Regions from separate parts of the Burkholderia sp. BCC1999 genome, predicted to be linked through region 2. Evidence: riboswitches for the same ligand, from Rfam matches in the RefSeq annotation. Region 2 holds a riboswitch; the other holds the start of a gene.
What was found. A riboswitch is a leader RNA that binds a small molecule or an ion and turns the genes downstream of it on or off. The one in region 2 is predicted to bind cobalamin.

Region 1 (4,511 bases), on a different contig from region 2:
GTCCGCCCGAGCGTGTTGTAGCCGTACGCGGTCATGTATTGCCGGTCGAACAGGTTCGACAGCGTGGCCGACACCGTCAGGTGCGAATTGATCCGGTACGACGCGCGCAGGTTCACGCTCAGGTACGACGGCAGGTACGTCGTATTGGCCGGATCGTCGAACGTCGTACCGCCGTAGTTCAGCGACGCACCCGTGCTGAGCGCGTGCAGGCGCAGTTCGTCCCACGTGTGGTCCACGTTCAGGCTGACCGTCTGGCGTGGTCGGCGGTTCAGCCAGCTGTCATTGGTTTCATCCTGCGGATTCAGGATGCCGATCGCGACGCTCACCGGCGTGTAGCGGCCGATCGTCCCCTTGTACGACAGGTCGATCCCGCGGATATGTGCGCGGCCGATGTTGATCGGCGAATACGTCGCCGGGTTGTACGCGATCAGGTTGTTGACGCGCGTGTCGTAGATCGCGGCGGAGAACGTGCCGTACGACGTGTTCGCGTCGAGCGCCGCCTCGACCGACGTGCTGCGTTCCGGGCTGAGGTTCGGATTGCCGTAGCCGGGGTAGTACAGGTCGTTGAAACTCGGCAGGCGGAACGCGTTGCCGTACGACACGCGCGCCGTGTAGACCGGCGTGATCGCCCACGACAGCGCGGCATTGCCCGTGTTCACGCCTTGCCCGGCGATGATCTCGCGACGCCCCGCGAGGAACATCGTGACGCTGCCGAGCGTGGCCGACTGATGCAGCGAGAACGCGGAGTCGTTGCGCGTCGGTATGCCGCCGGGCGCGTCGATCGGCAGGAATGCCTGTTCGCGCGTGAAGTCGTACGCGAGCTTGCTCTCGCCCGACAGCGGCAGGCCGAACAGGTGGAACCCGCGCTCCTGATGGGTCAGGGACGTCGACGTGCTGATGCGCTGTGAATTGATCTGGTCGGTCGGGATGGACGGATCGCTCGCGTAGAGGAACTGGCGATCGTTCGCATAACCGAACGACTGGTCGAACTGCGTATCGGGCGTGATGTCGAGATGGAACGCGAGACCGGTCGTCAGCTGATGATCGAGCTGGCGGTTCGCATAGCCGCTGTTGTCGTAGGACAGGTCGGAGCGGTGATACAGCGCGAACGTCGAGATCGACCAGTTGTCGCGTGCGTAGCCGAGGCGCGCATCGAGATCCTGCGCGTGATACGGATTGCGGCCGTCCTCGTGATATGGCAAGACGGGCCGCGTCGAATCGATGCCGGCCGTGTTGTACGAGTGCAGGCCAAGCGAGTAGGTGAGTCCGCCGAGCGCGGCGAGCGGCCCGGTCGACGGCACCGTACCCGACGTGCGTAGCTGCGTGTCGAACGTCTTGTTCGATCCGCCGCCGAACGACACGGTGGTCTGGTTCGGCTGGTTCGACGAGCGGCGCGTGAACAGTTGCACGACACCGCCCATCGCGTTGGCGCCGAACGACGCGGCGGCCGGCCCCGAAATCACCTCGACACGTTCGAACGCTTCCGTCGGCAGGTCGGCCCACGGCGCGATGCCGGTAGTCGGCGAGCCGATCCGGATGCCGTCGATGAACACGGCGACCTGGCTCGCCGACGAGCCGCGGATGCTGACCGATGCGGAGGAGCCGGGGCCGCCGGTCTGCGAAACGGTCACGCCGGGCAGCATCGCAAGCGCCTGCGTGATGCTCGGCTCGCTCGGCGACAGGCGGTCGAGATCGGTTCGCGTGAGTACCTGGGTCGACGCATAGCGGCCGTCGAACGATTCGGGCAGGCGACGCGTGTCGGTCACGCTGATCGTCGGCAGGTCGACGCTTTCCGCTGGCTGGGCGGGCGGCTGGAGCGCGGTGTCGCCGGCGGCATGGGCGATCGGGACGAGCAGCGCGGAGGCGGCGGACGTGGCGAGCAGGTAACGAATATTCATGAGACAGCGAGAGAAAGCGCGTTGCGCATACGGCGATCGTGAGCGGACGGCGGGCAGGTTGCGCGTGCCGACGGCGTGTCGGTGCGACGCTTCCGGCAGGGAAGCGGATTCGGGAATGAAGGACATCTGACGGATCCTGAGGTCGGTTCGTCCATGCAACGGGCGGCCGCCAGCGGCGGTGCTTGCACATCGGGACACCCCGCCCGGTGCGGCTGCTGGACCTCGGGTCGATGGCAGGTCTCCTGGCTCGCGGGTCGTCATCCGTGCAGGCCTTCCCGGTTTCCCAGTGGCATGCAGTGGCACGAATTCGCCGCTCACAGTTGCGGGGGCAGCCGCAGATTCGAGGCGTTGCCCCTCCTGCGTTCCCTTTTGATCCCATCCCTGGGAACCATCAGCGCGCAAGGGTAATGGCGCGCGCTCGGGCGAGTCAATTGCCGCACCGCGCGGGATGCGAAAAAACGTCATTACCCGGCAATCGCTTTCCGAATCCTTTCCCTTATGCGCCGGTGCCGCGTTTCTTGTCTGAAGAATCGGGGTGGCCGTGCGTCATGCGATCGCGCCTGAACCGGCTCGGCGCGACGCCGTTCCAGCGCACGAACGCGCGCCGGAACGCCTCTTCGCCGCCGAAGCCGAGATACGCGGCCACGCGGGTAATCGGCCAGTCGGTCTCGTGCAGACATCGTCGGGCCGCATCGGCCACGCATTGTTCGCGCAGCACGTGATAGCCGCTTCCTTCCGCCGCCAGCCGCCGCCGCAACGTCGCCTCGCTGACGCCGAGCCACGCGGCCAGCTCCGCAAGCGCCGGCAGCGCCTGTTCGCGCGCGAGCGCCGCATCGAGAAAACCGCGCACCTGCTGCGCCCATGACACGACGGCCGGCGGCGCATCGATCAGACGAAACGGGAAGTCGACGAGAAACGCGTCGAGTTCGCCCGGCTGCCGGATCACGCGGCAATCGAGCCGCGTCGCATCGAACGCGAAGCCATAGGTTTTCCGGCCGACGTCGACCGGCGCGTTGAACAGCCCGAGCAGCGGCACCGCGTCGTCGCGGCGCGGATGGCCGAGCCACACGTCGGTCGGCCGCAGCGGCTGCCCGATCAGCCAGCCGAACAGCTGCAGATAGCAGAACAGCCCGGTCAGGTCGACGAGGCACGTGGCCGGGCTGCGCGTGCGCCGCAGCGAATCCATCCGGAACGTCGCACGCCCGTCGCGTACCGTGAGCGACAGCACGCCGGCGCGCGGCGTCAACATTTCGCAGAAGTCGCGCGCGCAGCGGATCGCGTCGGCGAGCGTCGCGCAGCTCAGCAGGCACCGGCACATCAGGTCGACTTCCTGCTTGCGCATCGGCGGATGGCCGTCGCCGCGTGCGACCTGCGCCTCGAGCCGCTCGATCGCGTCGCGGTACAGCGCGACGAAGCCGCCCGGGGTCGCCGCCGCTTGCGGCGCGTGCGCCGCGTGGTCGGCCGGAGGCGTGCCGCTGCGCGTGAGTTCGTTCAGCAGGCGTGCGCCGAGACCCGGCAGCACGCGTCCGCTCGCCGGCAATACACGCTGTTTCATGAGTCTCCCGTTCTGATCGTTGCGACAGGGGCCGGTGAGCGGGCCGGTAGGGGTTCGCGAGCAGCCCCCACGCAAGAATGCTATCCACGCTGGCCGCCTTCGGCCTCGCTGGAACGGCGTAGGCCGGCCATGCATCCCGACCCGAACGACCACGGACGATACGCGAATGATCCAGATCGTAGACGAAATCACGCTCGCGCCCGAGCGCATTCCCGACGTGCTCGCGCTGCTGCGCGAGCGCTACCTGCCCGGCCATGCGGCGCGCGGACTGACGGCGGCCTGCCGCTGGGTGTCGCCGCCCGTTGCGGCGCCGGGGCAGCCGAGCACCCTGTGGCTGACGTGGCAGGTCGACGATGCGTATGCCTATTACCGGATGCGCGCATTGACCGATGGCGACGTGGTCGCGTTCTGGATGGCCGTCGACGGGCTGTGCGATGCGCGCCGCCGTCACGTGATGACGGACGCCAACGCGCCGCTGCCCGCGCTGACGGAGGTCGACCATGCGGCATGACACGGCACAGGTATTCGTTTCGGCCGATCGCGACGCGGAAGCGATCGAGCACGCATTGCGCGAAGCCGCGCACGCGCTGCCGGGCGCGAAACGCGTGGCGCTCGCGCGCAATCTCGAAGGCTGCTGGGGCGCGGGCGACTACACGCTCGACGTGCTGCGCGATGAACGGTTTGTCGATTCCTCAGCGGAATTCGCCGCACTGGCGCAACTGCCCGGCATCGCGCGCCTCGACGGTGCAGCGTGCCGCGCGATCGGCGGCGGCCTGCGCGAGCCCGCGTTGCGCGACGGCATCTGGCGCACGCTGATGTTGCGTGTGCGCCCGCAGGCAAGCGAAGCACAGGTCGCGTTGCTCGAGCACGAGTTGCTGCGGATGCCCGCGTTCATGCCGGGCATCCGCAACTGGCGCCTGAACCGGATCGAAACACCCGGCGCGTGGACGCACGTGTGGCAACAGGAATTCGCGCAGGTCGGCGATCTGCTCGGCGAATACCTGCTGCATCCGTATCACTGGGGTTGGGTCGACCGCCGGTTCGATGCCGAAAGCCCC
Region 2 (4,511 bases):
CTGTCGAGCGTCGCGAGTACGTGCCGCTGTTCCGGGCGGGTCGCATTCTCGATCGCCGCGCACGGCGTATCGCCCGGCAGGCCACCGTCGCGCAGCGCTGCGGTAATCGCGTCGAGCCGACGAATGCCCATGTAGATCACGATCGTCATGCGCGTGGCCGCGAGCGCGCGCCAGTCGGGCTCGTCGGTGCCTGCGCCATGGCCGGTGACGAAGATCACGCCTTGCGCGTCACCGCGCTGCGTGACGGGAATGCCGAGCGCGGCCGGCGCGGCGATACCCGCGGTGATGCCGTTCACGACCTCGACCGGAAAACCCGCCGCACCGAGCGCGGCCAGTTCCTCGCCGCCGCGGCCGAACACGAACGGATCGCCGCCCTTGAGCCGCGCGACGCTCCGGCCCGCGCGCAGGTGCGCGAGCATCGCGGCGACGATCGCTTCTTGCGGCGTCGACGCATGGCCGCCGCGCTTGCCGACATGCTCGATTTGCGCGTCGGCGCGCGCATGGCGCAGCACGTCGGGGTTCACGAGATCGTCGACGAGCAGCACGTCGGCCATGCCGATCGCGCGCACGGCCCTGAGCGTCAGCAGGTCGGCGTCACCGGGGCCGGCGCCGATGAGCCAGGCGCGGCTCATCGGCGCCGGCACGGCACGCACCGTGTCGAAACAGTGGAAAGGAAAAGGCGGGCGGCACATCGGCGGCCGGCGGACAGGCAATGCATGACGGATCGGGCGAAGCCCGCGCGAACGCGGGCGGAATGCGCACCCCATCCGTCCCCCGCGGATCGGGCGTTCGGCGAGCATCGGGCTCGCCCCTTGCGTCGGCCGGTATCCGGGCTGGCCGCTTGCCAGGCCGCAGCCTTCCCGCCCGGTGAAGGGCAGTGGCATCGCGGGCGGCCTGGGCGCGTGCGCGGGGAGCGCGTCGCGCGGGCGGCGTACCGTTGCGGGGACAGCACAGGCCGGGCGGATGTCCGCCTCCTGTTTCCCGTTTAACTGCATGCGCGGAATGCGCATGCGAGCACCGAACGCGGCGCTACGATAGCACACGGTTCGCCCGCGCGAACCGGCCACCGACGGCCTTCGGCGCGGCGCACGGGCGATGCGCAACGCAGTCCGGCCGCCCATGGCGCCTTGACGCTCCCCGCACCGCCGCCTACACTCGCACGCGTTTTGGTGCTCGCGCGTGCCGCTCCGGCGCGCGCAGTTAAACGGGAAACAGGGAGCCTGCCTGCATCGCAGTCGAGCCAACCTGTGCTGCCCCCGCAACGGTAAGCGAACGTGTCGCGCGCAACGCGATGCAGCGCCGCTTCGCCGCCTGTCTCGTGCAGGCGGACGACCGCCACTGGATGCCGCGTGCATCCGGGAAGGCGAAGCGGCGTGTTCGCCAGCCCGGATACCGGCCTAAACGTTGGGGTTCAGCGCCGCGGGGAGGCGGCGCATCGTCCACGGCCGCAGCAGGCCCGACGCCCGGTGTTTCCCGCTGTCTGCGCCGATCGGCCCCCGCGCGAATGCGCCCGGGCCGGCGCGGCGAGCAGCAGGCGGCGCGGGCAGGGCCGGTGGCAGCCGTGTTGGCATTCACGATGTCGACCGTTCGCAAGGAAGCACCATGTCCGAATCGTTGTTCCGCCCGTCGTGCGGCTGTCCGCGCGGATCCCGCGGCGATCTTCCTGCGCTTCGCCCGCTGAATTGCCTTGCCGCCACCGACGCGACGATCCCGTCCTGATTCCCTCTTCGACACCGGACCTACCATGACCCTACGCAAGCTTCCCGTCACGATCGTCACGGGCTTTCTCGGCAGCGGCAAGACGACGCTGATGCGCCACATCCTGCAGCACGCCGAAGGCCGCCGCATCGCGGTGATCGTCAACGAATTCGGCGAACTCGGCATCGACGGCGAGATCCTCAAGGGCTGCGGCATCGGCTGCGAGGATGCCGAGGGCGCGCAGGGCGAAGCGTCGGGCCAGCTCTACGAACTCGCGAACGGCTGCCTGTGCTGCACCGTGCAGGAAGAGTTCTATCCGGTGATGGAGGCGCTCGTCGAGCGCCGTGCGGACATCGACCACGTGCTGATCGAGACGTCGGGCCTCGCGCTGCCGAAGCCGCTCGTGCAGGCGTTCAACTGGCCGACGATCCGCAACAGCTTCACGGTCGACGCGGTCGTGACCGTCGTCGACGGCCCGGCCGCCGCGAGCGGCCAGTTCGCGGAAAACCCGCAGGCCGTCGACGCGCAGCGCCGCGCCGATCCGAACCTCGACCATGAATCGCCGCTGCACGAACTGTTCGCCGATCAGCTGTCGTCCGCCGATCTCGTGATCGTCAACAAGGCCGATCTCGTCGGCAATGCGGAATTCGCGCAGATCGAAACCGCGATCCGCGACGAGATCCCGCCGCAGGTGAAGATCGTGCGCGCGACGCGCGGCGAGCTCGACCTCGCGATGCTGCTCGGTCTCGAATCGGCATCTGAAGAAACGATTCACCTGCGTCACGACCATCACGGCTCGGCCGACGACGGCGATCACGATCACCATCACGACGATTTCGACTCGGTGGTCGTGTCGGGCGATGCCGGCACGCGTGAGGCGACGATCGCCGCGCTGCAGCGGGTCGTCGAAGCGCACACGATCTACCGCGCGAAGGGTTTCGCCGCGCTGCCCGGCGCGCCGATGCGGCTCGTGATCCAGGGTGTCGGCCGCCGCTTCGACAGCTATTTCGACCGTCGCTGGCAGGACGGCGAAACGCGCGCGAGCCGCTTCGTGCTGATCGGTGAGGATCTCGACGCGGCCGCGCTGCAACGCGCGTTCGACGCTGCGTGCGCGGCCGAGCCGCAACAGGCGTAACACACGATGCATCTGCTGCGCACCACGCCGGGCGGCTTTGTCGACGATACGCAGGGTGTCGTCCGGATCGACCAGCAGCCGGCCGACATCGTGATCCTGAGTTCGGCCGACACGACGCTGTCGCTGCTCGCGAGCATCGTGCCGCAGTTGCCGGCCGGGTTCCCGAGCGTGCGGCTCGCAAACGTCACGTTCCTGCGCCAGCCGGCGTCGGTCGATTTCTACGTCGACGACGTGCTGCGCCACGCGAAGACGGTCGTGATCGATCATCTCGGCGGCGAGGCGTACTGGCCGTACGGGATCGAGCAGGCCGTGTCGCTCGCGTCGAAGCGCGGGCAGCAGCTCGCGATGTTCTCGGGCGACCTGCAAGAAGATCCGAACCTCGTCGCGAAGAGCACCGTCACGCCGGATCTGTGCCGGCTGTGGTGGCGCTACCTGCGTGAAGGCGGCGTGCACAACGCCGACGCGCTGCTGCGCAGCATCGCCTTCCATACGCTCGGGTTCGGCGACGAACCCGAGTTGCCGCGCCCGCTGCCGGCCGCCGCGCTGTATCACCCGGCGCGCGACCGCGCGAGCGTCGACGACTGGCGGCCGCGCTGGACGCCCGGTGCGCCCGTCGTCGCGATCCTGTTCTATCGCGCGCACTGGCAGGCCGCGAACACGACCGTGTTCGATGCGCTGGCCGATGCGCTCGTCGACGAAGGGCTGAATCCGCTGCCGATCGCGGTGACGTCGCTGAAGGATGCGGTGAGCCGCGAGGTCATCACGCAGCTCTGCGACACGCACGACGTCGCGCTCGTGCTGAACACGACCGCGTTCGCGGCCGGCGCAATCGACAGCCCCGAACACGACGTGCTCGCCGGCGACGCGCCGGTGCTGCAGGTGATCCTGTCCGGCGGCAATCGCGACGCGTGGGTGGCCGACAACCAGGGGCTGCATGCGCGCGACATCGCGATGCACATCGCATTGCCCGAGGTCGACGGCCGGATCGTCACGCGCGCAGTGAGCTTCAAGGGGCTCGCGTATCGCTGCCCGCACACCGAAGTCGATGTCGTGCGCTACCAGCCGGACGCCGAGCGGATCGCGTTCGTCGCTGCGCTTGCGCGCGGCTGGTGCCGGCTGCGCACGCTCGATAACGCCGACAAGCGCGTCGCGCTGATTCTCGCGAACTATCCGCAAAGCGAAGGGCGGATCGGCAACGGCGTCGGGCTCGACACACCGGCGTCCGCGCTGCGCGTGCTCGCGGCGCTGCGCGACGCGGGCTACGCGCTGGCCGACCTGCCGCCCGACGGCGACGCGCTGATCGCCCGGCTCACCGAAGGCGTGACCAACGACGCGGCCGTGCATGCGTTGCGGCCCGCGTTCCAGAGCTTTCCGCTGGCCGACTACGTTGCGCGTTTCGCGCGGCTGCCGGCGGCGGTGCGCGACGCGCTGAACGAACGCTGGGGGCCGCCCGAAGCCGACCCGACATTGCGGCAAGGGCGTTTCACGATCGCCGGCTGGCGCGCGGGCAACGTGTTCGTCGGCATCCAGCCGTCGCGCTCGCGCGGCGAGAACGACTATGCGAGCTACCACGACGCGGATCTCGTGCCGCCGCACGCGTATCTCGCGTTCTATTTCTGGCTGCGCGATGCGTATCGCATCGACGCCGTCATCCATCTCGGCAAGCACGGCAATCTCG

Region 1: it holds a riboswitch for cobalamin, as region 2 does, so the genes downstream of both, U5809_RS04185 (TonB-dependent receptor domain-containing protein) here and cobW (cobalamin biosynthesis protein CobW) in region 2, are expected to answer to the same signal.

Annotation. Positions count from the first base shown of each region.
Region 1 covers NZ_CAJPHP010000002.1:281,158-285,668, forward strand. Annotated here, with positions in the region: gene U5809_RS04185 (TonB-dependent receptor domain-containing protein) at 1-1,898, opposite strand, end outside; cobalamin riboswitch at 2,113-2,306, opposite strand; gene U5809_RS04190 (AraC family transcriptional regulator) at 2,395-3,453, opposite strand; gene U5809_RS04195 (hypothetical protein) at 3,620-3,964, shown strand; gene U5809_RS04200 (Dabb family protein) at 3,954-4,511, shown strand, end outside.
Region 2 covers NZ_CAJPHP010000012.1:26,272-30,782, reverse strand. Annotated here, with positions in the region: gene cobA (uroporphyrinogen-III C-methyltransferase) at 1-692, opposite strand, end outside; cobalamin riboswitch at 802-1,037, opposite strand; cobalamin riboswitch at 1,151-1,416, shown strand; gene cobW (cobalamin biosynthesis protein CobW) at 1,745-2,833, shown strand; gene cobN (cobaltochelatase subunit CobN) at 2,840-4,511, shown strand, end outside.